DNA from 3 places in the Ensifer sp. PDNC004 genome. Region 1 is predicted to be linked to each of the others. Evidence: predicted binding sites of a transcription regulator. Region 1 holds the regulator's gene; each other region holds the start of a gene.
The links. The regulator PhoB, encoded in region 1, activates phosphate uptake and scavenging genes when phosphate is short. The targets are predictions, from matches to a motif close to TGTCATNNANCTGTCAT.
Positions count from the first base shown of each region.

Region 2: a site for PhoB is predicted at 4,061-4,077, ahead of JVX98_RS21885 (DUF47 domain-containing protein). Genes of this name have one in related genera too.
Region 3: a site for PhoB is predicted at 4,115-4,131, ahead of phnF (phosphonate metabolism transcriptional regulator PhnF). Genes of this name have one in related genera too.

Region 1 covers NZ_CP070353.1:2,374,028-2,384,449, reverse strand. Annotated here, with positions in the region: gene pstA (phosphate ABC transporter permease PstA) at 1-1,171, shown strand, start outside; gene pstB (phosphate ABC transporter ATP-binding protein PstB) at 1,185-2,000, shown strand; gene phoU (phosphate signaling complex protein PhoU) at 2,051-2,764, shown strand; gene phoB (phosphate regulon transcriptional regulator PhoB) at 2,967-3,650, shown strand; gene JVX98_RS19820 (GcrA family cell cycle regulator) at 3,719-4,240, opposite strand; gene JVX98_RS19815 (aspartate aminotransferase family protein) at 4,662-5,861, shown strand; gene argF (ornithine carbamoyltransferase) at 5,966-6,883, shown strand; gene JVX98_RS19805 (Hsp33 family molecular chaperone) at 7,183-8,172, shown strand; gene apaG (Co2+/Mg2+ efflux protein ApaG) at 8,242-8,634, opposite strand; gene JVX98_RS19795 (O-succinylhomoserine sulfhydrylase) at 8,863-10,047, opposite strand; SAM riboswitch at 10,092-10,170, opposite strand; gene JVX98_RS19790 (2'-deoxycytidine 5'-triphosphate deaminase) at 10,245-10,422, shown strand, end outside.
Region 2 covers NZ_CP070353.1:2,787,060-2,797,481, forward strand. Annotated here, with positions in the region: gene JVX98_RS21870 (LysR family transcriptional regulator) at 1-813, shown strand, start outside; gene JVX98_RS21875 (serine hydrolase) at 952-2,340, shown strand; gene JVX98_RS21880 (inorganic phosphate transporter) at 2,389-3,393, opposite strand; gene JVX98_RS21885 (DUF47 domain-containing protein) at 3,393-4,037, opposite strand; gene recF (DNA replication/repair protein RecF) at 4,241-5,365, shown strand; gene JVX98_RS21895 (molybdopterin-synthase adenylyltransferase MoeB) at 5,391-6,152, shown strand; gene JVX98_RS21900 (GNAT family N-acetyltransferase) at 6,159-6,626, shown strand; gene JVX98_RS21905 (D-glycerate dehydrogenase) at 6,687-7,691, opposite strand; gene JVX98_RS21910 (SH3 domain-containing protein) at 7,874-8,425, shown strand; gene JVX98_RS21915 (adenosine kinase) at 8,465-9,457, opposite strand; gene JVX98_RS21920 (VOC family protein) at 9,545-9,973, opposite strand; gene JVX98_RS21925 (TetR/AcrR family transcriptional regulator) at 10,042-10,422, shown strand, end outside.
Region 3 covers NZ_CP070352.1:1,591,167-1,601,588, reverse strand. Annotated here, with positions in the region: gene JVX98_RS07085 (VOC family protein) at 1-331, shown strand, start outside; gene JVX98_RS07080 (glutathione S-transferase family protein) at 425-1,117, shown strand; gene JVX98_RS07075 (hypothetical protein) at 1,134-1,760, opposite strand; gene JVX98_RS07070 (selenium-binding family protein) at 1,794-3,188, opposite strand; gene phnF (phosphonate metabolism transcriptional regulator PhnF) at 3,360-4,091, opposite strand; gene phnG (phosphonate C-P lyase system protein PhnG) at 4,200-4,667, shown strand; gene phnH (phosphonate C-P lyase system protein PhnH) at 4,667-5,275, shown strand; gene JVX98_RS07050 (carbon-phosphorus lyase complex subunit PhnI) at 5,279-6,388, shown strand; gene JVX98_RS07045 (hypothetical protein) at 6,385-6,657, shown strand; gene JVX98_RS07040 (alpha-D-ribose 1-methylphosphonate 5-phosphate C-P-lyase PhnJ) at 6,654-7,532, shown strand; gene phnK (phosphonate C-P lyase system protein PhnK) at 7,529-8,305, shown strand; gene phnL (phosphonate C-P lyase system protein PhnL) at 8,308-9,015, shown strand; gene JVX98_RS07025 (DapH/DapD/GlmU-related protein) at 9,012-9,626, shown strand; gene JVX98_RS07020 (DUF922 domain-containing Zn-dependent protease) at 9,659-10,255, opposite strand.

The DNA.
Region 1 (10,422 bases):
GCTGCTGTGGACCGTATTTTCCAACGGCTACACCGCCTTCCAGCAGACGACGATCACGCTGCCGATCGAGTTCACTGAAAAGGTCATCGACCCCAAGGGCGAACGCGCAACCGACGGCAAGGTGCTGATGACCGCCAACTATCCGCTGCTGGTGCGCGATGCGCTCGTCAAGCAGCTCGGCATCGACGCCACCAAGCGGCCGCAGGTCAAGCAGGCGACCGACATGGTTTCCGCCAGCTCCCGCACGCTGCTGCGCGACATGGTCGTCGCCGACCCGTCGATCATCGGCAAGACGGTTCCTGTCACGCTGCTGGCCGAAGCCAACATCGACTCCGCCTTCAAGGGCCAGATCGATCTCTCGGTCGATGAGGGCAAGCGCAAGGTCAAGGACCAGCAGGTCACCTGGATGAACGAGCTGGCGAGCGCCGGCATCCTGAAGAAGAGCTTCAACACCGGCATCTTCACCTTCGGCGCCTCCAGCCGTCCCGAAGCGGCAGGCGTCGGCGTCGCTGCCCTCGGCTCGCTCTACATGATGCTGATCGTGCTGGTGCTGTCGCTTCCGATCGGCGTCGCCGCCTCGATCTACCTCGAGGAGTTTGCGCCGAAGAACCGGCTGACCGACCTGATCGAGGTCAACATCAACAACCTCGCGGCCGTTCCGTCGATCGTCTACGGTCTCCTGGGCCTTGCCGTCTTCATCAACTTCGCCGGCATGCCGCGCTCGGCAGCCGTCGTCGGCGGCTTCGTGCTGACGTTGATGACGCTTCCGACGATCATCATCGCCACCCGTGCGGCGTTGAAGGCGGTCCCGCCGTCGATCCGCTCGGCGGCCCTCGGTCTCGGTGCGTCGAAGATGCAGACCATCTTCCACCACGTGCTGCCGCTCGCCATGCCCGGTATACTGACCGGCACCATCATCGGTCTTGCCCATGCGCTTGGCGAAACGGCGCCGCTGCTCCTGATCGGCATGGTTGCCTTCGTTGTCGATTTTCCCGGTTCGCCGATGGAACCGTCGACGGCGCTGCCGGTGCAGATCTACATGTGGGCCAACGAGGCGGAACGCGCCTTCGTCGAGCGCACCTCTGGCGCAATCATCATTCTTCTCATCTTCCTGGTCGTCATGAACCTTGGAGCCATTCTGTTGCGACGTCGCTTTGAGCGCCGCTGGTAGTGAGGTAATTACTATGAACATCATGTCAGAAGCAGCAGTCGAGAAGGCCCTGGATCAGAAAATGAACACCGTGCCCTACAAGATGATCGGCAAGGATGTGTCGGTCTACTACGGCGAGAAGCGCGCGCTTTTCGACGTCAACCTCAACATCCGCGAGAACACCGTCACGGCGCTGATCGGTCCTTCGGGTTGCGGCAAGTCGACCTTCCTGCGCACGCTGAACCGCATGAACGACACGATCGAGAACTGCCGCGTCACCGGCAAGATCACGCTCGACGAGGACGACATCTATGACCCGACGATCGACGTCGTCGAACTGCGCGCCCGCGTCGGCATGGTCTTCCAGAAGCCGAACCCGTTCCCGAAGTCGATCTACGACAACGTCGCCTACGGTCCGCGCATCCACGGACTTGCCCGCACCAAGGCCGATTTTGACGAAGTGGTCGAGACCAGCCTGCAGAAGGCCGGTCTGTGGAACGAGGTAAAGGATCGTCTGCAGGAGCCGGGCACCGGCCTTTCCGGTGGTCAGCAGCAGCGCCTCTGCATCGCCCGTGCGGTCGCCGTCAGCCCGGAAGTCATCCTGATGGACGAGCCCTGCTCTGCGCTTGATCCGATCGCGACGGCCAAGGTTGAAGAGCTCATCCACGAACTGCGCACGAACTTCACGATCGTCATCGTGACCCATTCGATGCAGCAGGCCGCCCGCGTTTCGCAGCGCACCGCCATGTTCCACCTCGGCAATCTCGTCGAGGAGAACGACACCGACAAGATGTTCACCAATCCGGATGACCAGCGCACCCAGGATTACATCATGGGCCGCTTCGGCTGAGGCCGCATAAGGCTGCAACAGTAACTGCAAAGCGCCCGTAAGGATCGACGATCATGTCCATGCATATCATGTCCGCCTATGACGAAGAACTGAAGTACCTGACGCGCCGCATCTCGGAGATGGGCGGTCTCGCCGAGCAGATGGTCGCCGAATCCGTTCGCGCGCTGGTCAATTCCGACCTCGCTCTCGCACAGAAGGTGATCTCGGACGACACCGTTCTCGACGACGCCGAGCGCCAGATCGGCGAGAAGGCGATCGTCACGATCGCCAAGCGCCAGCCGGTCGCCGCCGACCTGCGCGAGATCATGGGGTCGATCCGCATCGCCTCCGATCTGGAACGCGTCGGCGACCTTGGCAAGAACACCGCCAAGCGCGTGATCGCGGTTGCCGGATCCGGCATTCCGCGCAAGCTCGCCCGCGGCCTGGAGCACCTGGCAGAGCTTGCTCTCGTCCAGCTCAAGGAGGTGCTCGACGTCTACGCTTCGCGCTCGCCTGAGAAGGCCAACAGCATCCGCGAGCGCGACGAGGAGATCGATGCGATCTACACCTCGCTGTTCCGCGAGCTTCTGACCTACATGATGGAAGATCCGCGCAACATCACGCCCTGCACGCATCTTCTGTTCTGCGCCAAGAACATCGAGCGCATCGGCGACCATGCGACCAATATCGCTGAGACGATCTATTACATGGCGACGGGCGCCCAGCCGGAAGGCGAGCGTCCGAAGGATGACACCACGTCGACGCTGGGCTCGGTCAACGACTGAGCGCCAAGCGCGCCGCAAGCATGCATGCCCTTTGAAATCTGATCCGGTCGCGGCTTCGGTCGCGGCCCCGAGTTCCTGTATCTGAAGCACGCGGTTTTCGCCCCGCCTTTGAAATCGGCGGATGTGCTCCAGATTTAGAGTGTCTGAGCGCCGGCCGGGCCGATGAGCCCAAAGGCCGCCCGCGGTAAGGAGACGTTACCTGATGTTGCCAAAAATCGCCGTAGTCGAAGACGAAGAGGCGCTGAGCGTTCTGCTGCGTTACAATCTGGAAGCCGAAGGCTTCGACGTCGACACGATCCTCAGGGGCGACGAGGCGGAGATCCGGCTTCAGGAGCGGCTGCCCGACCTGCTTATCCTCGACTGGATGCTGCCCGGTGTTTCCGGCATCGAGCTTTGCCGCCGGCTGCGCCAGCGCCCGGAGACCGAACGTCTGCCGATCATCATGCTGACGGCGCGCGGCGAGGAAAGCGAGCGCGTCCGGGGTCTGGCGACCGGTGCCGACGACTATGTGGTCAAGCCCTTCTCGACGCCGGAGCTGATGGCGCGCGTCAAGGCGATGCTGCGCCGGGCAAAGCCCGAGGTGCTCTCGACGCTGCTTCGCTGCGGCGACATCGAACTCGACCGCGAGACCCACCGCGTTCATCGCCGCAGCCGCGAAGTGCGCCTCGGCCCGACCGAGTTCCGTCTTCTGGAGTTCCTGATGTCCTCGCCGGGCCGCGTCTTCTCTCGCTCGCAGCTTCTGGATGGCGTCTGGGGGCATGACATCTATGTCGACGAGCGCACCGTCGACGTGCATGTCGGTCGTCTGCGCAAGGCTCTGAACTTCTCGAACATGCCCGACGTCATCCGCACCGTTCGCGGCGCCGGCTATTCGCTCGAAAGCTGAGCGGTCTGAAAGTCGCCAACAAAAAAAGGGACCGATCGGCCCCTTTTTTTGTGATGCTGTCCGGCTTCTTAGCGGGCCCTGCGGCGCTCCCCCGACGGCTGGTAGGCCAGCCGCGCATGGAAGGTGCAGTAAGGCGAGGCTTCCGGGGAATCGTTGCCGCAGAAGTGAAACTCTTCCTTCAGCGGGTCGCCGATCGGCCACTTGCAGGTGCGCTCGGTAAGCTGGGTCAGCTCGAGGCGACGCGACATCGGCACGACAACGTCGGTCCGAGTGCTGAAATCCTGCTCGGCAACGAGATCGACTTCGATTTCTTCCTTGAGAACGACAGCGCCGGCCGCGCGTGCAACCGGGCGGGTCGAAACGCGCGAAGCGTAGTTCGGCGCGCGCGGTGCCGAAGTCGGGCGCTTCGGACGGGCCGCCGTCGTGGTGCTGCCACCGGCCTTGGCGCGACCTGGCAGGCTCAGGCGGTGAACCTTGCCGATGACAGCGTTACGGCTGACGCCGCCGAGCTGTGCCGCGATCTGGCTTGCGCTCAGGCCCTCGGACCAAAGCTTCTTCAGTTTCTCCACCCGCTCGTCAGTCCAGTTCATTTCTGCACTCTCCGTTCTCAGCGTTGGGGATGGCAGAATCCCTCACCGCACCCCGGCTGAACCCCGGGGTTGCAAACGCGATAACTCTTTTGGTGACTAGGTCCGCCGCATGCGTCTAGTAATTGAATGTTAACGTACTGACCGCTGGACTCTGTGGCAAGAGTCCCGGGAATCAGGCCGAATCGATTTCGTAGTTTTCCCCAACTTGCTCGGCCAGCGTTGCATTTTTGCAAGCCCTCCCGGACGATTTTTCTGCTGCCAGGAATCGACCCTTCATGTTGCGCTGCAAGGCTTGGTTTTGTTGACATTGCACCGCGAAATGGGAATAGTGCCTGCGCCGCCGAAAGGCGGCATTTTTGATTTTTATCGGCCCGCGTGAGGCGCGGGATCGATGTCGATCTGGAGTGAAGGAGAGCCTCGCATGACTGCAACAACGCCGCTTTACGATACCTACATGCGCGCGCCGTTGCGTTTCGAGCGAGGAGAGGGCGCCTGGCTGATCGCTGAAGACGGCACGCGTTATCTCGATTTCGGTGCCGGCGTTGCCGTGAACTCGCTCGGCCACGCGCACCCGCACCTCGTCGAGGCGCTGAAGGCGCAGGCCGACAAGGTTTGGCACCTGTCCAACCTCTATGAGATTGCGGGCCAGGAAAGCCTCGGTCGCCGGCTGACCACAGTGACCTTTGCCGACAAGGTGTTCTTCACCAATTCGGGTGCGGAAGCGCTGGAATGCGCCATCAAGACGGCACGGCGTTACCACTTCTCCAAGGGTCACCCGGAGAAGTTCCATGTCATCACCTTCGAGGGCGCCTTCCACGGCCGCACGATCGCGACGATCGCCGCCGGCGGTCAGCAGAAGTACATCGAAGGTTTCGGGCCGAAGGCGCCAGGCTTCTACCAAGTCCCGTTCGGCGATATCGCTGCCGTCAAGAATGCGATCACCGAGGAAACTGCAGCGATCCTGATCGAGCCGATCCAGGGCGAGGGCGGCATCCGCCCGGCGACCAAGGAGTTCATGCAGGAACTGCGCGCGCTCTGCGACGAGTTCGGCCTGCTCCTGATCCTCGACGAGGTTCAAACCGGCGTCGGCCGCACCGGCAAGCTGTTTGCCTATGAATGGGCCGATATCCGTCCGGATATCATGGCGGTCGCCAAGGGTATCGGCGGCGGCTTCCCGTTCGGCGCGTGCCTGGCGACCGAGGAAGCCGCATCAGGTATGGTGGCGGGCACGCACGGCTCTACCTATGGCGGCAACCCGCTGGCCATGGCTGTCGGCAATGCCGTGCTCGACGTCGTTCTGGCCGACGGGTTCCTCACGCATGTGCGCGATGTCGCGCTGGTCTTCCGTCAGGGTCTTGCGTCGCTCAAGGACCGTTTCCCTGATGTCATCGATGAGATCCGCGGCGACGGTCTGATGCTGGGCATCAAGGTGAAGGGCCCTTCGGCCGATCTGCTGAAGGAAATTCGCGCGGAGAAGCTTCTGGCCGTGCCGGCCGGCGAAAACGTACTGCGTTTGCTGCCGCCGCTGACGATCACGGCCGAGGAGGCCCGCGAGGGCCTGGCGCGTATCGAACGCGCCGCCGAGGCGGTTCGCAAGGCAAGCGGCAACGCCGCGGCCTGAAGGTAGCGACCCAGGGCCGACTAAGGCGTTAGAATGACCTTCGTGCGGGCACGTCGATAGCGTGCCGCACCAGGGACCGATTTTTCAGACAGGAACCGAGTACGATGGCAGGCACCAGACATTTTCTCGATCTTTCGGCCATGACGGCCGCCGACCTCCGGACGATCATCGACGATGCGCGCGTCCGAAAGGCGGCGACCAAGGCCGGAACCGCCGAGAAGCCGCTCGCCGGCAAGATGCTGGCGATGATCTTCGAAAAGCCCTCCACCCGTACGCGCGTTTCCTTCGATGTCGGCATGCGCCAGCTCGGCGGCGAAACCCTGTTTCTGTCGGGTACCGAAATGCAGCTCGGCCGCGCCGAGACGATCGGCGACACAGCCAAGGTCCTGTCGCGTTATGTCGACGCCATCATGATCCGCACCACCGACCACCGCCGTCTTCTGGAGCTGGCCGAACATGCGACGGTCCCCGTCATCAACGGCCTGACCGACGATACCCACCCCTGCCAGATCATGGCCGATATCCTGACCTTCGAGGAGCATCGCGGTCCGGTGAAGGGCAAGACGATTGCCTGGACCGGTGACGGCAACAACGTGCTGCATTCGCTGATCGAAGGTTCCGCCCGTTTCGGCTACCGTATGAACATGGCCGTGCCGCTCGGCTCCGAGCCGCAGGACAAGTTCCTGAATTGGGCGCGCAACAATGGCGGCGAGGTCCTCTTGTGTCATGACGCCGAACAGGCCGTCGCCGACGCCAATTGCGTCGTGACCGACACGTGGATTTCGATGAACCAGGAACACCGCGCCCGCGGCCACAACGTCTTCCAGCCCTATCAGGTCAACGAGGCGCTGATGAAGCGTGCGGCCTCCGATGCGCTGTTCATGCACTGCCTGCCGGCGCACCGCGGCGAAGAGGTCACCGACGACGTGATCGACGGCCCGCAGTCGGTGGTCTTCGATGAGGCGGAAAACCGCCTGCACGCGCAGAAGTCGGTCATCGCCTGGTGCATGGGGCTCGTCTGAGCCGGCTTCCCGGTCGCGCGACTGCGGCGAAGAGGCTTCGGTGCGCTCCGCCGAGCGTGCGCCATATAGGGGCGTGTGCACCGCACTTGACATTGTCCACGTGCGACACGATTTAGGCGGCATACGGGCGCTCCTGAAAGTAGTGAGCGCGCAACCGTCGAGGTGGTGCGTTGCTATGGCGGCGGCACATACCTGGTGGACAATCCGTTTATCGCGGGATCAACTGAGACAGCGAGCACGTTGCGCGGGGATAGCAATATCTCTGGTGCAACTTGGTGGCTGAAGGCAAGGAGCAAGACATGACTGACATGACGCCAGGGCTTGGTGAGTTCGACTTTGCCGGTGACGATCACGTCGTGCCTTTCCAGGTGGAAGGCCTCGACGTGCGCGGCCGCGCCGTGCAGCTCGGCCCCATGCTGGACGCAATCCTCGAGCGCCACAACTATCCGCTTCCGGTCGCGCGCCTGGTTGCTGAAACCGTCGTGCTCACCGTGCTGCTCGGGACCTCGCTGAAGTTTGAAGGCAAGCTGATCGTCCAGACCCAGGGCGATGGCCCGGTCGATCTGGTGGTCGCTGATTTCTCGACGCCGGATCGCGTGCGCGCCTATGCCCGCTACGATCAGGAAGCGCTTGCCGCTGCCGAAAAGGACGGCCGAACCCTTTCGCACGAGCTGCTCGGAAAGGGCGTGCTCGCCTTCACCATCGACCAGGGCGCACATACCCAGCGTTACCAGGGTATCGTTGCGCTCGACGGAGCGACGCTGGAAGAAATCGCCGGCGTCTATTTCCGTCAGTCGGAGCAGATCCCGACCAAGGTGCGCCTTGGTGTGGCCGAGCTTCTCGATCGCGACGAAAACGGCAAGCCGCGCCATCGGTGGCGCGCCGGCGGCATGGTCGCGCAGTTCCTGCCAGAAGCGCCGGAGCGCATGCGCCAGCCCGACCTCTCGGGCGGCGACGGCGATGACGGCGAAAGCACGTTCGAGGACGACGATCTCTGGGCCGAAGCCAAGGTGATGGTCGAAACGATCGACATGGACGAATTGACCGATCCGATGGTCGGAACCGAGCGGCTGCTTTATCGCCTGTTCCACGAGCGCGGCGTTCGCGTCTATGAACCGCAAGCGGTCTATGACCGTTGCAGCTGCTCGCGCGAAAAGCTTCAGTCGGTGTTGTCCAACCTGAGCACGGACGACCTCGAAAGCACCATCGACGATGGCGAAGTCAAGGTGACCTGCGAGTTCTGCTCGACGACCTATCGCTTCGAAGCTAGCGAGGTGCGCCCGCAGTAGCGGGCGCCTCCGGTCGACTGGCCGCGAGTTAGAGCGACGTCAGTGAAGGACAGGCTGTTCCGGATGGCGTCAGTTCAGGGTGCGCACGAGCCCGGGTGAATCGAGCGAGAAGGCGGGGATGGCCACGTTGAAGGTCTCTCCGCCTTCCGATTCCATGCTGTAGTGACCGAACATCACGCCCGAGGGCGTATCCAGCGGGCATCCGGACGAATACTCATAGGTATCGCCGGGATTGAGCAGCGGCTGCTCGCCGATGACGCCCGGGCCGCTGACCTCGTCGACTTGCCCATTCTCATCGGTAATGTGCCAGTAGCGCGTCATCAACCGCACGGTCGCGTCCGAGTGGTTTGAGATGACGATGCGATAGCCCCAAACATAGCGGCCGTCATCGGGATCCGACTGTTCTTCGAGATAGTACGGCTCCACCGTAACTTCTATGTCGCGGGTCAAAGCGCGATACATGGGCATCACCTTGCTTCAGGTCTTTCAGGGTATTCTACAGCAAGATGGTTTCGTCAAGAATAACGGCAAGATTGTGCGATCCCACGATGGGACGGATGGTCGTGCTGGTGCGATCGGGCGGATGAAACGCGTCCGGCGCCTAAGCGCCGTGCCGCTGGAATGCCCTTGCGCGGCTGCCGGCAAGGGGTGTCGGCCGCCGTTGGTCACGGCGGCCGCGTCTTCGTAAAATCAGGCCTTCACGGCCTTCAGCGCGCGGGCGAAATCTTCCACCACGTCGTCGCTATCCTCGATACCGGCCGAGAAGCGCACGGTGCCGGCGGACATGCCGAGCTCCGTACGGGCCTCGTCGGTCAGGTTCTTGTGCGTGGTCGTGGCCGGATGGGTGATCAGGCTCTTGCTGTCGCCGAGGTTGTTGGAGATGCGCACGATCTCCAACGCATTCTGCAGCGCGAAGGCAGCGTCCTTGCCGCCCTTCAGTTCAAACGCGACGAGCGTCGAGCCGCCGGTCATCTGCTTGGCGATGATGTCGGCCTGCGGGTGGTCCTTGCGGCCGGGATAGATGACCTTCGCGACCTGCGGCTGTTCCGCCAGGAAGTCGGCGACGCGGCGGGCCGTTTCCGTCTGCTGGCGCACGCGCAGCGGCAGCGTCTCGATGCCCTTCAGCAGCGTCCAGGCGTTGAACGGCGACATCGCCGGGCCGGTGTGGCGGAAGTAGTCGTGCAGGTGCTCGTTGATCCATTCCTTGTCGGAAAGCACCACGCCGCCGAGGCATCGGCCCTGGCCGTCGATATGCTTGGTGGCGGAATAGACGACGATATGGGCGCCGAGTTCCAGCGGCTTCTGGAAGAGCGGCGTCGCAAAGACGTTGTCGACGACGACCTTGGCGCCGATCTGGTTGGCAAGCTTGGCGACACCGGCAATGTCGATGACTTCAAGCGTCGGGTTGGTCGGGCTTTCGAGGAAGAAGACCTTGGTGTTCTTCTGGATCGCCTTTTCCCAGTTGGCGAGATCACGTCCGTCGACGAGCGTGCATTCGATGCCGTATTTCGGCGCCAGCGTCTCGACCACCCAACGGCAGGAGCCGAAGAGCGCGCGGGCAGCGACGATATGATCGCCGGCCTTCAGCTGGCAGAGGATGGCGGCGGTGACCGCGGCCATGCCCGATGCGGTGGCGCGCGCGTCTTCAGCGCCTTCCAGCATGCACATGCGCTTTTCGAACATGTCGTTGGTCGGGCTGCCGTAGCGGGCGTAGATGAAACCTTCGGTCTCGCCCTTGAAGCGCGCCTCGGCGGCTTCCGAAGTCTCGTAGACGAAGCCCTGGGTGAGGAAGATCGCTTCGGAGGTCTCGCCGTGCTGGGAGCGGGTCGTGCCGCCATGGACCAGTTGCGTTGCGGGGCGCCAGTTTTTGCTCATGTGACGATCACTTTCAAAAACAAAAAAACCGGCCGCGTGAAGGGCCGGTTTGACACCCGGCCTTTTTAGCTACTTGTTTAACGTGGCTGCAAGCCGACCGGCCAAATCACCACGGGATAAAGCTTCAATACTGCCAGGGTACGCTTGCGTCAATTCCCGGAGTTTGGTTTTGTCTCGCAACTGAAAAGAGGACTGCAATGGGCCGCGACACTGGGATTTTGGCCGATCGCGCGATCGCCGCGCTGTTCGAATCGGGACGCCTGAAGAGCGAGAAGCCGCTGGATGACGATCAGATCCAGCCGGCAAGCCTCGACCTGCGCCTCGGCGCCAAGGCTTTTCGCGTCCGCGCCAGCTTCATGCCGGGTCCGTCTCATC
Region 2 (10,422 bases), 410 kb from region 1:
AAATCCGTCGTCAGCGAGAGAGTGGCAGAACTGGAACGCGGGCTCAACGCCACGCTTCTCCACCGCACCACACGCAAGCTGACGCTCACGGAGGATGGCATCGCCTTTCGCGAGCGCGCCATCCGGATCGTCGGCGAAGTGCAGGCCGCCGCCGACGATCTTGCCGAACGCCGCGGGTTGCTGACGGGACCGCTTCGGATCGCAGCCCCCGTCAGCTTCGGCAGACGGCATCTCGGCCCGGCGCTCTATCCCTTCCTGACCCAATACCCGGAGATCGAGCTGACGCTCGACCTGGACGACCGTCGGGTCGATGCCGCCTCCGAAGGCTACGATGCGATCGTGCGCCATGGCGTGATCGCCGATTCGCGGCTGGTCGTGTGGAAGCTTGCCAGAAGCCGGCGCCTGCTGGTCGCCGCGCCCGACTATCTCCACCGGCACGGTACACCGGCGTCGCTTGCCGAACTCGAAGGCCATCGCGGCATCTTCTACACCAACCGGGGTGCTGCCGATTGGCGCTTCGAAGGGCCTGGCGGCGCGACGGTTGTACGGGCCCGCCTGGCGCTCGGCATGAACAACGGCGACATGCTGCACGACGCCGCCGTCGCCGGGCTCGGCATCGCGCTTTTGCCCGCCTTCATCGCCGGTCCGGCGGTGCGCGAGGGGCAACTGCGCGAGATCGACGTCGGGCTCAGTCCGCAGGCGGAGTTTATCTACATGGCGCATCCGGAGGGCCGACGCGCCTCCACCAAGCTCAGAGCGATCGCCCAGCACCTGAAGGCAGCCTTCGGCGATCCGCCCTATTGGGATCCGTGACGGTTTCCGCAATCCCGGCACAATCGTTGCGGACGGTATCGCGCCGATCGCCGATCAAGTCTTGACCAAGGCTTGACCGAAACCGGCTGGCATCATCAGCGCATCCCCTGACAACCGAAAACTGGATTCCTATCTCTCATGCGGAACCGCTTTCTGAACTGGATCGTCCTTATGGCGCTTGGCACCAACGCTCACGCAAGTCCGCTTCCCCCGCCCACGGACGCAGAAATTCAGGAGACACTGGCCGACCGGATCGACAAGCAGCAGCAGTCGGTCGGCATCGTCGTCGGCATCATCGATGCCAATGGCCGGCGCGTCATCGCGCATGGCCATCCGGCCAAAGGCGATCCGAGCGCTGTCGACGGGCAGACGGTGTTCGAGATCGGCTCGATCACCAAGGTCTTTACCGCGCTGCTGCTGGCCGATGCGATCGAGAAAGGCACGCTCAGCTTCGGCACACCTGTGGCCACGCTTCTGCCCGAGCGCGTGATCATGCCGGAGGACAAGCAGACCCCGATCACGCTCGGCGACCTCGCAACGCACATGTCCGGCCTGCCGCGGCTGCCCAGCAATCTGGTGCCGGCCGACATGAGCAATCCCTATGCCGGCTACGACGCGGCAAAGCTCTATGCCTTCCTCTCCAGCCACAAGCCGCAGCGCCGCCCCGGTGTCGAGCATGAATATTCCAACCTTGGCGCCGGGCTTCTCGGCCATGCGATCGCGCTGAAGTCCGGGCTCTCCTATGAAGACCTCATCGTCAGCCGCATCGCCCTTCCCCTCGGCATGAAGGATACGGCCATCACGTCGCGACCCGACTGGGCCGAACGCCGGGCAACGGGCCACGACGCGGCCCTGGAGCCGGTCAGCGACTGGGATCTCGACGTTCTGCAGGGCGCAGGCGCCCTCCGCTCGACCGTGGACGATCTCCTGCTTTTCCTCGAGGCGGCCATGGGAAAGACGGCATCGCCGCTCGCTCCCGCCTTCACCACGCTGCTGGCGACCCGCCAGCCGATCGGCAACGGCGATCGCGATCAGCAGGCGCTCGGCTGGGTCGTCTCGGGCAAGGGCGACGAGCAGTTCATCTGGCACAACGGCGGCACCGGCGGTTACCGATCCTTCGTCGGCTACCGTCCGTCGACGGGTGTCGGCGTGGTCGCTCTTTCGAATGCGTCGACCGACGTCGGCGTCGACGACATCGGCCGCCATCTGCTCAATCGCAACGCGCCGCTCGCGCCGCCAACCGTCAAGCGCACGGCCATAGCGATCGATCCGGCGCGCTATGATGCCTATATCGGCACCTACAGGCTGGCGCCGGATTTCGAACTTACGATCTTTCGGGATGGTGAAAGCCTTTTTGCCCAGGCGACCGGGCAGGATCGGCTCGAAATCCTTCCGGAGGCCGATCACCGCTTCTTTACGAAGCTCATCGATGCCCAGATCAGCTTCACGCTCAAGGGCGACCGTGCCGAAAGCCTGACCTTGCACCAGGGCGGGCAGAACAGCCTCGCGCCTCGGGTCTCGAAATGATGGGTGCCTCCCGCCTCATAAGCGGGCGGGAGGCGATTTCCGCATCGATCAGAACAAGAGATCGATGGTGAAGTAGGCAAGCGCCGATATCGCCGCCGCGGCCGGCATGGTGATGAACCAGGCAATCACGATGTTGCCGGCGAGCCCCCAGCGGACCGCCGAAACCCGGCGGGCCGCGCCGACGCCGATGATCGCGCCGGTGATGGTGTGCGTGGTCGAGACCGGGATACCGAGCCAGGTGGCGGCAAAGAGCGTGATCGCCCCGCCGGTCTCGGCACAGAAGCCCTGCATCGGATTGAGCTTGGTGATCTTCGAGCCCATCGTGTGGACGATGCGCCAGCCGCCGAACAGCGTGCCGAGCGCGATCGCCGCCTGGCAGGTGATCACCACCCAGAAGGGTACGTAGAACTCCGAGCCGAGATAGCCTTGCGAGAACAGGAGCACGGCAATGATGCCCATGGTCTTCTGCGCGTCGTTGCCGCCGTGGCCGAGCGAATAGAGCGAGGCCGAGATGAACTGCATCACGCGGAACGTGCGGTCGACGGCAAAGGGCGTCTGCCGAACGAAGATCCAGGAGACGATCAGCACCAGGAGCAGCGCCAGGAAGAAGCCGATCGCAGGCGACATGAAGATGGCACCGACGGTCTTCAAAAGGCCGGTCCAGACGATCGAACTGAACCCGGTGCTGGCAAGACCGGCGCCGACGAGGCCGCCGATCAGCGCGTGCGACGAGCTCGACGGGATGCCGAACAGCCAGGTGACGATGTTCCAGACGATCGCGCCGATCAGCGCCGAGAAGATCACCAGCGGCGTGACGATGCCGGGATCGATGATGCCCTTGCCGAGCGTTTCGGCCACGTGCAGGCCGAAGAACAGGAAGGCGATGAAGTTGAAGAAGGCCGCCCACATGACCGCATATTGCGGCCGGAGCACCCGTGTCGAGACGATCGTCGCGATCGAGTTGGCGGCGTCGTGCAGGCCGTTCAGGAAGTCGAAGAACAGCGCGATGCCGATCAGCCCGACGAGCAACGGAAAGGCGAGCGTCGCATCCATCAGACGTTCTCGATCACGATGCCGCTGATTTCATTGGCGACGTCCTCGAAGCGGTCGACCACCTTTTCGAGCTCGCCATAGATCTCGCTGCCGATGATGTAGGCCATCGGGTTGCTGGCGCCGTGGCGGCGGAACAGGTCCTTAAGGCCCTGTTCGTGCAGTTCGTCGGAACGGCCCTCGATGCGGGTGACCTCTTCGGCGATCGCGATCAGGCGGTCGTGATTGGCGCCGATCCGGTCGAGCAGCGGAATGGCCTCGGCGATCAGGTGCGCGGCCTTGACGACCGTGGTGCCCATTTCGCGCATGCCGGGATCGAAGCTCTTCTGTTCGTAAAGGCGGATCGTCTTGACGGTCTTGTGCATCATGTCGATGGCATCATCCATCGACTGGATCAGATCCTTGATGTCGCCGCGGTCGAAGGGCGTGATAAAGGACCGGCGCACGGCCAGCAGTACCTCGGCGGTGATGTGGTCCGCCTCATCCTCGAGCGCGACGATCCGGTCGCAGTGTTTTTCCAGATCGTCGCCGCCAGCGAGAACCTTGTCGAGCGCATCGGCAGCACCGACGACGGTGCGCGAATGTTTTGCGAAGAGGTCGAAGAAGCGATCCTCGCGGGGAAGAAGTTTGCGGAACCAGGCCAGCATCACACGTATATCCATCTGTGGATTGTCATGCGGCTGTCATATTTCACTAGGTCCTTTATGAAAAGCACCGAATCAAAGGGGTTTGTCGCCTTTCCCCTGTCGATATCGGCCTATCTTGCACGATATGGCGACGCGCCCCATTTCGCCTTGCCTTGGCAGGCGCTTTCGTCCTAGCTGCGCCCAACGTCGAATCCGGACTGCCGATGCCAAACAAGGTCTTTCTCAACCGCCTGAAGCTTACGGAGTTCCGCAACTATGCGGCCCTCTCGCTTGAGCTCGATCAGCGCCATGTGGTGCTGACGGGGGAGAACGGCGCCGGCAAGACCAACCTCATGGAAGCCGTCTCTTTCCTTTCGCCCGGCCGCGGCCTCAGGCGCGCAGCCTATGCGGACGTGACCCGGGTTGGTGCCGGCGACGGGTTCTCGGTCTTTGCGGAAGTCGAGGGCATGGAGGGAACCGTCGAGATCGGCACCGGGACTGCCGGCGTCACGGAAGGGCAATCCCGGCGGCTGCGGCTGAATGGAACACCGGCAGCGACCGTCGACGAATTGACCGACCACCTGCGCGTTCTCTGGCTGACGCCATCGATGGACGGGCTCTTTACCGGCCCTTCAGCCGACCGGCGACGGTTTATCGACCGGCTGGTGCTTTCGCTCGATCCGGAACACGGCCGGCGCGCCAGCGAATTCGACCGGGCGATGCGCAGCCGCAACCGGCTGCTCGGCGAGTTCCGTCCGGACCCGGCCTGGCTGACGGCGATCGAGCGCGAAATGGCCGGCCTCGGCGTCTCCATGGCGCTGGCACGGCAGGAAATGCTTGGCCTGCTGACGGCGCTCGTCGAGCGCACTGTCGACGAGAGCGTCTTTCCGTCGGCCCGCCTGGCGCTATCGGGCTTTCTCGATGACGAAGGCCATCGTCCGGCCTATGATCTGGAAGAACAATATCTGACGATGCTGCGCGACGGGCGCCCGCGCGATGCGGCAGCCGGCCGTACGCTCGACGGGCCGCACCGCAGCGACCTGCTCGTGCGTCACCGGGAGAAAGACATGGAGGCGGCGCGCTGCTCGACCGGAGAGCAGAAGGCGCTGCTCGTCGGCCTGGTGCTGGCGCATGCGCGCCTCGTCGGCGACATGACCGGCCATGCGCCAGTGCTGCTCCTTGACGAGATCGCCGCCCATCTCGACGTCAACCGGCGCGCGGCTCTGTTCGATCTCGTCGATGGGCTTGGTGGCCAGGCCTTCATGACCGGGACGGACCAATCGATGTTTGAGGCGCTCGGCGAACGCGGCCGCTTCCTGACCGTTTCGCATGGCAGCGTTACGGGATAAGCAGAAGTCACCGAGGAGGATTGCCATGACCGGTGAGAACAAGCTCGACCAATCGGAGATCACCCGTTACGCCCGCCATATCGTGCTGCCGGAAATCGGCGGCGCCGGGCAACAACGGCTGAAGGCAGCCCGCGTGCTGGTGATCGGGGCCGGCGGCCTCGGCGCCCCGGTGCTCGTCTATCTTGCCGCCGCCGGCATCGGCCGGATCGGCATCGTCGACGACGATGCGGTCGCGCTTTCCAACCTGCAGCGGCAGATCATCCACCGCACCGAAGACATCGACCGTGCCAAGGTCGAGCGGGCCGCCGAAGCGATCACATCGCTCAACCCGCATGTCGGCGTCAACGAACACAGGCTGCGCCTCAACGCCGACAATGCCGAGGCGCTGTTCCGGCAATACGATTTGGTAATCGACGGTTCGGACAATTTCGATACCCGCTACCTCGCCGCCGATACGGCGGCAGCAGTCGGCATTCCGCTGGTGACCGGCGCCGTCGGCCGCTTCGACGGCTCGCTGACGGTGCTTATGCCCTATAGCGCCGGCCCCGATGGACGGCCGAACCCCTCCTACCGAGATCTCTTTCCAGAACCGCCACCGGCCGGCGTCGTGCCCTCCTGCGCCGAGGCCGGCATCGTCGGCGCGCTGACTGGCGTCATCGGCACGCTGCAGGCCATGGAGGCGATCAAGGTGATTGCCGGTTTCGGAGAACCGCTGGTCGGGCGGCTGTTGATGTATGACGCCTTGACGGCACAGTTCAACACCATCCGTTACCGCAAGAGAGCATAGGCGATGGTGCAGATCTTTCGTATCGACGAAGCATTCGACCGGCACGAGGAACTGCTGGCGCTGATCCTTGGCGCCTTCTCCTACATGGATGGGCGGATCGACCCGCCCTCGTCGGCGCATGCTTTGAACATCGAATCGCTGCGCAACAAGATTGCCGACGAGATCGCCTTCGGCGTCAGCGATGGCGAGCGGCTGGTCGGCTGCATCTTCTGCAAACCGGAGGACGACTGCCTATATATCGGCAAGCTTGCCGTCGCGCCTGAGACGCAAGGAAAGGGCATCGGCCGAATGCTGCTCGCTGAAGCCGAAGCGACGGCGCGTGCGCTGAAACTTCCGGCGCTGAGACTCCTCACCCGCGTCGAACTCGCCGACAACCACCGCGCTTTTGCCGCCTGGGGCTTCGTTCAGAGCGACACGATGTGTCATCCCGGTTTTACCCGGCCGACGGCGATCGAGATGCGCAAGACGCTTTAGTTTTCGAACGTCAGCGAAGCAGCTGGCGACCGCACGATAGGATCGTGCGGCGTTTCGCTATCAGTCGCGGCCCGGCAGAACCCGGTCCGGCGGGCGGTGGCCGTCGAAAAAGGTGCGGATATTGATCACCACCTTCTCGCCCATGTCGATGCGGCCTTCGAGCGTGGCCGAACTCATATGCGGCAGGAGCACGACCTTGCCTTCGCCGGCAAGCTTGATCAGCTTCGGATTGACCGCTGGCTCGTTCTCGAAGACGTCGAGGCCGGCGCCGGCGATCTTGCCTTCACGCAGGCACTTGATCAGCGCCGTCTCGTCGATAATGCCGCCGCGGGCGGTGTTGACGATGTAGCTGTCCGGCCGCATCAGGGCGAGCCGGCGGGCCGAAAGCAGATGATAGGTCGCCGGCGTTGACGGGCAGTTGACCGAAACGATGTCGACGCGGGCGAGCATCTGGTCGAGGCTGTCCCAATAGGTCGCCTCCAGCATCTCCTCGGTTTCGGCCTTCACCCGGTGACGGTTGTGGTAGTGGATCGAGAGGCCGAAGGCCTTGGCGCGGCGGGCCACAGCCGTCCCGATCCGGCCCATGCCGACGATGCCGATGCGCTTGCCGGCAATGCGGCGGCCGAGCATCCATGTCGGCGACCAGCCGGCCCAATCGCCCTTGCGGTCGGTCAGGATCTGCGCACCCTCGGCAAGCCGGCGCGGCACCGCGAGGATAAGCGCCATCGCCATGTCGGCAGTGTCTTCCGTCAGCACGTTGGGCGTGTTGGTGACGGTGATGCCTTTGCGGGCGGCGGCATCGACATCGATGTTGTCGACGCCGTTGGAAAAGCTTGCGATCAGTTTCAGCTGCGGGCCGGCCTGCTCGATCAACGCCGCGTCGATGCGATCGGTCACCGTCGGCACCAGCACGTCGGCGCGCTTGACCGCGGCCACAAGCTCCGGCTGGCTGCGCGGCGTATCGTCGATGTTCAGCTCCGCATCGAAGAGCTCGCGCATGCGCGTCTCGACGATGTCTGGCAATTTGCGGGTGATGTAGACCGTGGGCTTCTTCTTGCTTGTCATTGCTGCGACGGGCCTTGTTGACGGGTCCTTAACCAAGTTGGGCGATACTTTCTCCCTGTAGCCGCAATTTCTACCAGACCCCACCGGGAAGACAAACAAAACTCGCGTCGTCGTCCCCGCGATTTCCGCCCGACCCATGGGCCTCAAGTGAACTGCGCCTGCAAAAGCTAGTGCCACGGAAAATGGGCTTCGTCATGCGTCACGTCATTTCCAGATTCTCGCTCTCGTTGATCGCCGCCTGCCTCGGCGCCGCGATCATGACGTCGGCGGCTTACGCTCAGGCCGCCAAGGGCGCCAGCGGGCTGCCGCTGCCGCGCTTCGTCAGCCTGAAATCCAAGAGCGTCAATCTCAGGATCGGCCCGAGCGTCGATTACGCGGTCGCCTTCCGCTACATGAAGCCGGGCGTGCCGGTCGAGATCATCCAGGAATACGATAACTGGCGCCGCATCCGCGACGCCGACGGCACCGAAGGCTGGGTGAACCAGGCGCTGCTCTCCGGCGACCGCACGGCCGTCGCAGCCCCTTGGATGCGCGGCAAGGGCGAAGGCGTCTTCGTCAACATGCGCCGCGACGCGCAGGGCAATTCCCCGATCGTCGCCCGCATGGAGCCCGGTGTCATCGTGAAAGTCGGCGAGTGCAATGGCGACTGGTGCCATGCCGAAGCGCAAGGCGTCGAAGGCTGGATCGCCCAGGGCGAAATCTGGGGCGCCTATCCGGGCGAGGCCTTCAAGTAAGGCCGCGCCCGTCTTTAACCAAAAATCAATTCGGTCGGATCAGGCGAGACCGGCCTGCTTGGCGGCCGTTTCCAGCGAGACCATCGGCCGCGGCCCGATCTGGCCGATAACAATGCCGGCCGCAAGATTGCCGAGCTTGCTGCAGTCTTCCAGTGAACGCCCCGTCGTGTAGCCATGCAGGAAGCCCGCGGCATAGAGGTCGCCCGCACCTGTCGTGTCGACCACCTGGGCGATCGGCGTTGCGCCGACACGAACCCGTTCCTCTCCACGCACGACCACCGAACCTTCTTCGCTGAGCGTCACGGCGGCGAGCTTGCAATCCTTCGACAGCTTCTCCAGCGCCAGATCGAAATCCTCGGTCTCGTAGAGCGCCAGCGCTTCCTGCTTGTTGGCAAAGACGATATCGACCGTGCCGGAACGCATGAGTTCCAGGAACTCGTCGCGATAACGGTGAACGCAGAAGCTGTCGGACAGCGTGATCGCGGTCTCGCGGCCGTTTGCGTGGGCGATCCGCGCGGTCTCGCGAATGGCGTCCTTGGCGCGCGGCGGATCCCAGAGATACCCTTCGAAATAGGTAACCTTGGATTGGGCGACGACCTCGGGCTCCACGTCCTCGGGGCCGAGTTCGACGCAGGCGCCGAGATAGGTGTTCATCGAGCGCTCACCGTCCTCGGTGACGAAGATCATCGAGCGGGCGGTCGGCGGCGTGTTCTCGAGCGGCTTGGTCTCGAAATAGACGCCCTGGGCGCGAATGTCGTGGGCGAAGATCTCGCCGAGCTGGTCGCTCGCGATCTTGCCGAAATAGGCGGCGCGACCGCCGAGGCTGGCAACGCCCGCTGCCGTATTGCCGGCACTGCCGCCGGAGGCTTCGACCGCCGGGCCCATGCGCGAGTACAACAACTCGGCTCTTTCAGCGTCGATGAGGTTCATCGCGCCCTTTATGATGCCGTTTTCATTGAGAAAGGCATCGTCGCAGCGCGCGATGATATCAACGATGGCGTTGCCGATCGTCAGCACGTCGTATTTTGTCATGAACCTCGTCCGGTCTCCGTGATGGCCGGTGTTCGTTAATACCGGTTTTCCGGCCATTTGGAAGACAAAAGACGCGTGCGGGCGGCTTCACGCCGTAGGAAGCGCGCTTTCGTCATAGGCGGCGGCGAATTCGGCACTCGGGGGAATGGGCTTGATGATGTCGATCAGCACGCCATTCGGATCGGCCGTAATGAAATGACGCTGGCCGAAATCCTCGTCGCGCAAGGTCTTCAGGATCGGCAGGCCGGAGGCAAGCGCTTGCGCATAGATGCGATCGGGATCCTCGACCTCGAAGTTGAGGAGAAGACCGCGGGTGGGCGCGCGCGCCTCTTCGGGGATCGTCTCGTGGCGGTAGTCGAGCACGGCAAGCGTCACATGTTCGTCCTCGATCGATTGCAGATGCACATACCAGTCGCTGGTGAAGAGCGCCTGGAAACGGAAGTGATCGATGTAGAAGGCGGCAGTGGCGGCAACGTCAGCCGTCATGATGACCGGGTAATAGCTCGTCGATTTCATGGCTTTTCCTCGCTCCGGCAATATCATACAATCTGTATGTTTCTTTAATTAACATACAGGCTGCATGTATGCAACAGGACATTTCCCGCCGCTCCAACCGCGAGCGATCCGACACGACTCGTGCCGCGATCCTCGATGCTGCCCGCGGCCTCTTCGTTACCAGGGGCTATGCCGACACCTCGACGCCGGACATCGTCGCAACCGCCGGCCTCACCCGCGGCGCGCTCTATCACCACTTCGAGGACAAGAAGGCGCTGTTTCGCGCGGTGGCGGAGCGGGAAGCAATTTCGGTGGCGACGTCGATCGAACAAGCGACATCACGCGACCTCTCAGCCCGAGAGGCACTGAAGGTCGGCGCCCGCGCCTATTTCGACGCCATGCGCGAGCCGGGGCGTATCCGCCTGCTCCTGCTCGATGGGCCGGCCGTCCTCGGCAAGCGGGAAATGATG
Region 3 (10,422 bases), on a different replicon from region 1:
CGTTTCGCGCGCGACATTCAACCAGGCCGTGGAGCGGCTCGACGAGCGAAAGATCCGGCACAGCGGTGTCAAGGATCGCGGCTTCATGGATTCGATCTACTTCGAGGATCCGCTTGGATTGCTGGTCGAATTGGCGTCCTATCGCTTCGAGCCGCCTGCGGGCCACAGCCACGCCGAGGTGCTGATGGAAGCCCACAAGATCAGGATCGCTCGCGGCGACTACAACATCGCCGAGGTTCACCTTGCCGATGCGATCGAGGCGCTGGTCGAGCGCACGCGACCGACGCTTTCGCCCGATCGCCTGGCAAAAGACCCGTACGGCCGACGCTAGCATCGGTCGGCGCAGGGAAAGGCCGCTCGATTTGCGCAGGTGGCTCAAGCAAGAGCGGCACCTGTCGAATGGCGCTCAAAAGGGAGGAATGCCATGTCCGCAATCCAGCTCAACGTCATCAAGCCCAGCGTCAACAACATGACGGCGCGCGTGTTTCTCAGGGCAGCCAATCTCGATTTCAGCGAAAACGATGTCTACGGCCAGACGCGCACGCCAGAATATCTGGCACGGGCGCCGTCGCACCTGACACCAATGATCGAGACAGCGGACCTGCCCAAAGGCGCGCTTTGGGAAAGCTGCGCGATCATGCAGTACCTCTGCAACAAACATGGGCTGGATGACTTCTACCCGAGGGAACCAGCAGCACGCGCGATGATCGACAGCGCCATGTTCTATCTGATCGGCACGTTCTATCCCTATCTCGCCCGCGCAACCTATCCGGCGCTGAACTTTCCGCTTTACGCGGGCGAAGTCGGCTGCAGCGATGCCGACGCGGCGACGAAGGAGATCGCCCGTCAGGCGGCGGTTGCAGCCCTTGCGGAACCACTTGAGGTGTTCCGGACGTTCTACATCGGCGACAAGCCGTTCATCGGGGGTGCCAAGCCTTCGATCGCCGATATCCGGCTCGCCGCAACGCTCGAGTTCCTGGCCGCGATCGACTATGCCCTGCCGGACTGGGCAAAAGCCTATATGGCGAATATCGAACGAGCGCTCGGACCTGCCTATGCCGAGCCCGCCGCCGATGTCCGTGGCTATATCAGCTATGTGAAATCGCAGCGTCAGTAGGCGGCTGCCTTGCGTTTCATTGGATGAGAAGAACGACGCCGGTTGCCCCGAGTGCGAGCGACCAAAGACGATCGAAATTGATCCAGGCCGAACGCAGGACCGCAAGATCGAACCAGGCGAAGACGGCAAGCGCCAGCGCGGCGGTCACCGTCAACATCGCGATGCTATGCACCGCGACGGCCGCGAGCGAGATCGGCAGCGAACTTGCCATCGCCAAGTCGCCTGCGTGACCTGCAAGACAGAGACTGAGCACCGCCGGCACCAGCATGAGGCCGGCCCCGTGGCTCGTCGCCATCAGGAAGGACCAGAGTGCAAGTCCCGCCATGCCAGTCCGCATCCCGATCCGGACGCGGTGGCGATGGCCATACACGGCGGTGTAGCCGGCGGCGGCGAGAATGAGCAAGGCCGCAGCGATCCTGAACGTGTTCGGATCGAGCACCGAGCCGAATGCTGCGAACACCGCCAGCACGGTCGCGACCGAGATCGCGTGACCGACCGCGATGGGCGCGAGGGACAGCCAGACGACCCGGCTGCTTTGCCGGTGAAGCCCGAGTGCCACGGCAAACAACCAGCCCATCGCCGGATTGAGGCCGTGAAAGGCGCCGAGGCCGGCGAGCGAGAGCCATGGCCAGACTGCCGTCATTCCTCGTGACCGGGCTGCACCACAGCTCCCTCCTCACGGATAACAATAGGAATCGGACGAGCAGTCGCCGCCTTCGAGGCGAACCTGATGCGGTCGGTGGCCCTTTGGCCAATCCACGAAAAAGCGCTCGTCGAACGCGATCCCGCCACCATCGGCGACATCGAGCTTGACCATCCATCCGTCGATGCCTTCGGGATAGAACTGCGGGTCGATGGCGCCATAGAGCGAATTGGTGAAATACACCCGCTTGCCGTCACGGCTGATTTCCACCATCTGCGGCCCACCGTTGAGCGCGCCGTTCTTCGCCTTCGGATGGCTCGCACGCGAAACGATGCCGCCGATTCGGACCCGCCCCGTCTCCCTCGGCGCGAAGGGATCGGAGACATCGTACTGGATCATGTCGCCAGTGCCCCAGCAGGAAACGTAAAGGAAGCGGTCATCCATCGAGAGGTCGATGTCGGTGACGAGCGGCGCGACCGCGCTGAAGCCTTTCAGCACCGGCGGCAGCAGATCCGGATCGGCCGGTTCTGCCGGGATCTCGATCACCTTTTTGACCGCCCATTTGTCGCCGTCGCGATACCAGGTCCAGATCGACGCCGAGAGGTCCTTCAGGCTGATGACGCAGCCGACGAAACCATAGGCTTTGGTCGGGTCGTGCGCCGGGCGCAATTCGAAGACGAGCTGGTGTTCCTCGCCGAAATCGATCTCCTGCACGTGTTTGCGTTTGTGTAAATCCCAGAAATGCAAGCGCCGGCCGTACTTCGAACCAAGGAGCACCTCGGGAACCAACCCGTTCTCGAACGTATCGGGCGTTCCCCATTCGCTGGTTATCATCGTGTCGTGGCCGAGATGCCACCAGAAATCATAGGCGAGCTTCTGCGGCCCGCGATCCATTTCCCATTGGCCAAGAACGTCGAAGCTCTGATGATCGAGCAGGAAAATGCCGCCGGGCGCCTTGCCGTCGCGATCGGCAAGCGCGTTGACGTAGATGCCTTCAGGCCCGCAATGGGTGGTGTGCAGCCGTGAATAGTTCGCCTTCTCGGCAATTTCGGCGGGCTCGATCACCCGCACGATCTTCGGATTGCGCGGATCCGGCTTGGTGTCGATGATGTGCAGACGCGAGGAGCGCAGGCCCGGCACCACCAGATAGCGACGCTCGACATGCGGATGCGGCGCATTGGGGCAAAGGCACGAGGAACAGGCGTTCCAGCCAAAATGATGCAACTCGTCGCCGACATTGGGCATATCGACCTTGCCGACGATCTGCGAATAGTTCGGCGACGCCGGATCGACATCGACGACGGCGATCGCGTCCGGTCGTCTTCGGTCCGGATCGAAAGCCGCCACGTAGGCGAGCGTCTCCTTTGGGGCCTTGGCCGCCATGCGCGGTGATGGATAGAAGGATGGATCGGGTCGCCACGTCGCCATTGCCATTCTCCCCCTAAGAGAAGTCCCGAATGCGCGGTTCCTGATGCAGGCTCCGGTCATGCGGCAAAAACGCGTCGGAAATGCGGCCCTTGCCTTATTTCCTGACGGAGAGGGGAACGCTTCTGGTTGGACGAGACGGAACCGCGACCGGCAGAGGTCGGCTTAAAGACCTCACGTCTCGATCCGCAGCTTCATCCGGTCAGCGGCAAAACGGCTACGGGAATACTCGATCGGCTTGCCGCCGAGATCGGCGTTAGTCGACTGGGCTTCGAGCACGATTGCGCCGGGCGAGAGCTTCAGCATCGAAAGCTCCTCGGCGTCGGCGTGCCGGGCGACGATCTCGGTCGAGGCGCGTACATAATCATCCAGGCCGTGGGCTGCAAAGGCCTTGGTAACGGAGTGCAGCCGTTCGAATTCCTCGGCCATGCGCGGGAAGCGATGCGCAGGATAATAGCTCGACGACACCGAAAGCGGTCGGCCATCGCCGCTGCTGACGGTGCGAAGCTCGGTCACAGGATCGCCCGGCGAAATGCCGAGCGCCTTTGCCACCTCTCCGCTCGCCGGCAGTTCGGCATGGCCGAGCAGCCGCGTACCGATCTCCTTCACCTGGCGGCCGAGACCTTGCGAGAAGCGCGTGCGCTTGGAGATCGGATAGCTCACCCGTTCCTTGCGCTCGATCATCGTGCCGCGCCCCTGGACGGCGCGCACCAGCCCCTCTTCGGCAAGCGCCGCCAGCGCGCTTCTGACCGTGTGTCGGTTGACGCCGAACTCGCCGGCGAGCGTCGTTTCCGGCGGCACCATGCCGGTCGCATCATAGTCGCCATTGCTGATGGCCAGGCGGATCCGGTCGGCGATCTGCCGCCACAGGGCGACCCCGGTCTGGCGCTCCACCACTTTTCGCATCGCCGTATCTTTTCGCATTGGCATGTCACAAGCCTGTCATTTGCGGACGTTATGAAAAAGTATAAGATGTATAGTTGTCTAGATCAATAGACATTTGAGGTGAAAATGATGGATGCGAAGCTAAAACAGGAAAGCCCGCCGGATCCGGCGCGCAAGAAGGCCATGGGGCTGCTCGCCCGCGCAACCCTCGACGAGCTCAATGCCGCCTGGGAAGCGCTTGCCGACAAGCCGGACGTTCATCCGGTCCGCGGCCCTGAAACCGGCCTTGTCATGGTGCGCGGCCGCATCGGTGGCGGCGGCGACGCCTTCAATCTCGGAGAAGCCACCGTTTCGCGTGCCACAATCCGCCTTTCGACTGGCGAGATCGGCCACGGGCAATTGCTCGGCACGGACCGGCAGCGCGCACGGCTCGCGGCCATCTTCGACGCCCTTGCCCAACGTGACGGCGACAGGGTCGGTGTCGATGCCCTGCTTGGCCGCGTGGCTGACCGGCTTGCCCAGGAAGAACGCCGCAAGGCCGAGGAGACCGCGGCCACCCGCGTCGACTTTTTCACCATGGTCCGGGGAGACGACTGATGGCCAGCCAATCGCAGATTTATGCCGGCGCCTTTGCCGATCCGGTCTTTGCAGCCCAGTCCGTCTTCCGCGACCTGATGGATGGCTTTGCACGCCCGGGCACGATCAAGCGCATCGAGGCGACGAGCACGCCGCCCGTTCCGCTCGCCGCGGCCGCCGGCGCCGTGGCGCTGACCTTGTGCGACCATGACACGCCCGTCTGGCTGACGTCGGCGGTTTCCAAATCGGCCGTTCCGCAGTGGATCGCCTTCCACACGGGTGCCCCCCTTACCACCAGCAAGACCGACGCGCGCTTTGCCTTCATCGAAAAGGGCGCAGCCTTCCCCGGGTTCGATCAGTTCTCGCTCGGCACGCAGGAATATCCGGACCGCTCGACGACACTTGTCATCGAAGTCGAGGCGCTGACCGGCGGCCCGGTGCTGACCGCCAAGGGCCCCGGCATCAAGGACGTAACGGAGATTGCGGTGAAGGGGCTGCCGGACGTCTTCCTTGAATTCTGGACGTCCAATCGCGCGATTTTTCCGCGCGGCGTCGATCTCGTGCTGACGGCCGGAGACAAGCTCGTCTGCCTGCCGCGCACCACCCGTCTTTCGCTCAAGGAGGCGTGAGCCATGTATGTAGCCGTCAAGGGCGGGGAAGCCGCCATTGCCAATGCCCACCGCCTTCTCGCCGATCGCCGCCGTGGCGACCGTAGCCTTCCCTCCATCACTATCGACCAGGTAGTCGAGCAGCTCGGCCTTGCCGTCGACCGGGTGATGGCGGAAGCCTCGCTCTACGACCGCGCGCTCGCGGCGCTTGCCGTGCGCCAGGCGCGCGGCGACATGATCGAAGCGATTTTCATCCTGCGCGCATACCGCACGACGCTGCCGCGCTTCGGTTACTCCGAACCGGTCGACACCGCCAACATGAAGGTCGAGCGCCGCGTGTCTGCGACCTACAAGGATCTGCCGGGCGGACAGCTTCTGGGCCCGACCTTCGATTACACCCACCGCCTGCTCGACCCGTCGCTGATCGCTGACGAGGCTGTCGAAGAACCGGCGGTCAAGGAGCCCGGCGAACACGTGATGCGCGTTTCCGACATTCTCGACGGCGAAGGCCTGATCGAGGGCGACGGTGAGATGCCCGAGGGCCACGTCATGGGCGACCTCACCCGCGAGCCGATGGAGTTTCCAATGGCCCGGGACCTGCGCCTGCAGGCACTCGCCCGCGGCGACGAAGGCTTCCTGCTGGCCCTCGCCTATTCCACCCAGCGTGGCTACGGCCGGACCCATCCCTTCGTCGGCGAAGTGCGTATCGGCGAAGTGGAGGTCGAACTCGACCTGCCGGAACTCGGCTTTGCCGTCTCGCTCGGCTCGATCCGCGTCACCGAATGCCAGATGGTCAACCAGTTCATGGGCTCGGCCAAGCAGCCGCCGCAGTTCACCCGCGGTTATGGCCTCGTCTTCGGCCAGAGCGAACGCAAGGCGATGTCGATGTCGCTGGTCGACCGGGCGCTCAGGACCGACGAATTCAATGAGGACATCGTCGCCCCCGCCCAGGACCAGGAATTCGTCATCTCACACGCCGACAACGTTCAGGCGACGGGCTTCGTCGAGCATCTGAAGCTGCCGCACTATGTCGACTTCCAGGCCGAACTCGACCTCGTCCGGCGCATGCGCCGCGACTACGACGCCGCCAATTCCGGCGAGACGGCAAAGGAACAGAGGGAGGCGGCCGAATGATCGGATTTTCCTCCAGTCTTAACGGCTCAGTCGCCGCCACCGTCCCCGCCGCCGCAATCGCCGCCATCACCGGCATAGACGCCACCGGCGTCGCCACCTCCGTCGTTCTTACGCGCCCTGCTCTCCGGCTCGCGCTGCGGCCGGCGGGCAATGCCGAACAGGCCGGCAACCGCGGAACACACCAAGAAGATCCCAATCACCCAGACGAAAATCTCGCTCAAATCCTGGCCTCATCAGCGGTCTACACACTCAAGGGTAATCAGCGGTGAACGACCTTGCTACCTATAATTTCGCCTATCTGGACGAACAAACCAAGCGCATGATCCGCCGCGCGATCCTGAAGGCGATCGCCATTCCCGGCTACCAGGTTCCATTTGCGTCGCGCGAAATGCCGATGCCCTACGGCTGGGGCACCGGCGGCGTGCAGGTCACCGCCTCGATCCTCGGTCCGCAGGACGTCTTGAAGGTCATCGACCAGGGCGCCGACGACACAACCAACGCGGTCTCGATCCGCGCCTTCTTCCAGAAGGTCGCTGACGTCGCCGTCACCACCCGGACGAAAGAGGCGACGATAATCCAGACGCGCCACCGCATCCCTGAGGAAAAGCTCTCCGAGGGTCAGACGCTCGTCTACCAGGTGCCGATCCCGGAACCACTGCGTTTCCTTGAGCCGCGCGAGACCGAAACGCGCAAGATGCATGCGCTCGAGGAATACGGGCTGATGCATGTGAAGCTCTACGAGGACATCGCCCGCAACGGCCATATCGCCACGACCTATGCCTATCCGGTGAAGGTCGAGGGTCGCTACGTGATGGACCCGTCGCCGACGCCGAAGTTCGACAATCCGAAGATGCACATGTCGGAAGCCCTCCAGCTCTTCGGCGCTGGCCGCGAAAAGCGGATCTATGCCGTGCCGCCCTATACCGAAGTCGTCAGCCTCGATTTCGACGACCATCCCTTCGAGATCCAGAGCTTCGACAAGCCCTGCGCGCTCTGCGGCGCAGAGGACGTCTATCTCGACGAGGTGATCCTCGACGACAAGGGCGGACGAATGTTCGTCTGCTCCGATACCGATCATTGCGAAGACCGCCGCGCCTGTGGCCATGCAGGTCACATGCTCGCACGCCAGGAGGCCGCAGAATGAGTACGCTCCCGCTTCTGAAAGTGAACGACGTCTCGAAGTTCTACGGAAGCCGCATCGGCTGCCGCAATGTCTCCTTCGAGCTCTATGCCGGCGAAGTGCTCGCCATCGTCGGCGAGTCCGGCTCCGGCAAGACGACGCTTCTGTCCTGCCTGTCGACGCGCCTGATGCCGACGTCGGGCATCGTCGAATATCACATGCGCGACGGCCAGTACCGCGACCTTGCCCGCATGGGCGAGGCCGAGCGCCGCTTCCTGATGCGCACCGACTGGGGCTTCGTGCACCAGAACCCGGCCGATGGCCTGCGCATGACCGTGTCTGCCGGCGCCAATGTCGGCGAACGGCTGATGGCCGTCGGCGATCGCCACTACGGCAACATCCGCGCCACTGCCAGCGACTGGCTGGAGCGGGTGGAAATCGGCATCGACCGTATCGACGACCAGCCGCGCGCCTTTTCGGGCGGCATGCGCCAGCGCCTGCAGATCGCCCGCAACCTCGTCACCTCACCCCGCCTCGTCTTCATGGATGAGCCCACCGGCGGCCTCGACGTTTCGGTACAGGCGCGCCTGCTCGACCTGGTGCGCGGCCTCGTGCACGACCTCGGCCTTGCCGCCATCATCGTCACCCACGACCTCGCCGTCGCGCGTCTTCTTTCCCACCGAATGATGGTGATGAAGGATGGCGCCGTGATCGAGCAGGGTTTGACCGACCGCGTGCTCGACGATCCGCGCGAGCCCTATACCCAGCTCCTCGTCTCCTCGATTTTGCAGGTCTAATCATGGCTACGCCACTTGTTGTTTCCGAAGTCGCCAAAAGCTTCACCATGCACCTGCGCGACGGTATTCGCCGGCCGGTCGTCGCCAACGTCTCCTTCTCGGTGAAGGCGGGCGAATGCGTCGTTCTCGGCGGCCCCTCCGGCGTTGGCAAAAGCTCGATCCTGAAAATGCTCTACGGCAATTATGGCGTCGATGAAGGCCAGATTCTGATGGATCACGACGGCAAGCTGGTGAACCTCGCAACCGCCGAGCCGCGCACCGTGCTTGAAGTCCGACGCACCACGCTCGGCTATGTCAGCCAGTTCCTGCGGGTCGTGCCGCGCGTCTCCTCGCTCGACATCGTCGCCGAGCCGCTGCAGGCCCGTGGCATGCCGCTCGAAGAGGCCCGCACCCATGCGGCCGAACTGCTGAACAAGCTCAACTTGCCGCGCGAACTCTGGAGCCTGCCACCGGCAACCTTCTCCGGTGGCGAGCAGCAGCGCGTCAACATCGCCCGTGGTTTCATCACCGACCACAAGATCCTGCTGCTCGACGAGCCCACCGCTTCGCTCGACGCGAAGAACCGGGCGGTCGTCGTCGAACTGATCGCCGAGAAGAAGACCAAGGGCACCGCGCTGATCGGCATCTTCCATGACGAGGAAGTCCGTGACGCGGTTGCCGACCGCATCCTCGACGTCTCCGCGTTTTCCCCGCGAAAGGCTGCCGCATGAGCCAGAAGCTCGGGCTCGAGCCCTTTATCCACCCGACGGCGAGCGTCAACAATTCGACGCTCGGCCGCTACACCGAAGTGCAGGAGCGCTCAAGGCTCGACGAGGTCGAGTTCGGCGACTACTCCTACATCATGCAGGACGGCTCGATCTGGTGCGCAACGATCGGCAAGTTCGTCAACATCGCAGCCGCCGTGCGCATCAACGCCACCAACCACCCGACCTGGCGGGCGACGCTGCATCACTTCACCTATCGCGCGCCGAACTATTGGGACGATACCCAACTCGACCACGACCTTTTCGCCTGGCGGCGCTCGAACCGGGTGACGATCGGCCATGATGTGTGGATCGGCCACGGCGCCACCATCCTGCCGGGCGTCACTGTCGGCAATGGCGCGGTGATCGGCGCCGGCGCCGTCGTCTCGAAGGACGTCGAGCCCTACACCATCGTCGGCGGCGTGCCGGCCAAGCTCATCCGTGCCCGCTTCAACGAAGGCATCGGCGAACGCATGGACGCGCTCTCCTGGTGGGACTGGGACCACCAGCGCCTGCGCCGCGCACTCGACGATTTCCGCGAACTGACGGCCGAGGAATTTTTGGTGCGCTACGCCTGAGTGATACGGCGCCGGGCACAGGTTCGGCGCCGTTACGGCCCGTTCACCAGCTTCAGGATCAACTGATGAATGTTGCCGCCGTCTGTCAGTTCGACCTGGTCGAAGTCGCGGCTGCGCTGGCGTTGCACCTGCGAGAGCGCACCGAGGCGCTCGGTCATGACTGTTCTGATCTTGCGGCACTTCGGATCGTCGGGAACGGTCAGCCCCAACGTTGCCTGCTCGATCGCGCGCACCATCTCCTTGATGAAGTCACCATGTACGAGCTCGTGCTTGCGTACGCCGTCGATGAAGACGTCCCAGTTCTCGCGCGTGCCTGAAGGCAGCGGCTTTGCCGGTTTCGGCAGGGTGTAGGTGATGATCAGCTTCGGCTTTGCCACCGCCAGCACACAGGCGCCGCTCTGCTGCTCATACTTCCGCGTCCAGGTCAGCTTGAAATTGGTGTGGGCAATCGCCCTGCCGATACCAGCCTTGGGGCCGCGCTCGCCGATCGAGGCATAGAGTTCCGCGCCCGTCTGTCCGTTAACGGTGTAGAGCGCTTCCTTTTCGACCGGCTGCCATTCCGCCGAGGCGGTGTGCGGCGCGCTTGCGAAACAAAGGGCAATCAACCCAAAGCATAGGCTTCTGTTCAATCCGGTCCCTCGACATTCGCTCTTACGGCGCCAACTCCTGCCGGCCTTCCTTAACCGCGAATCGGAGGATGGCAACAGCGCAAAGTGCGAAGGCACCGCACGCTCGTCTGAGTGTGCGGTGCCTTTGTTGTCATATGTGTCCCTGCCGAGCCACCCATGGGAGGAGC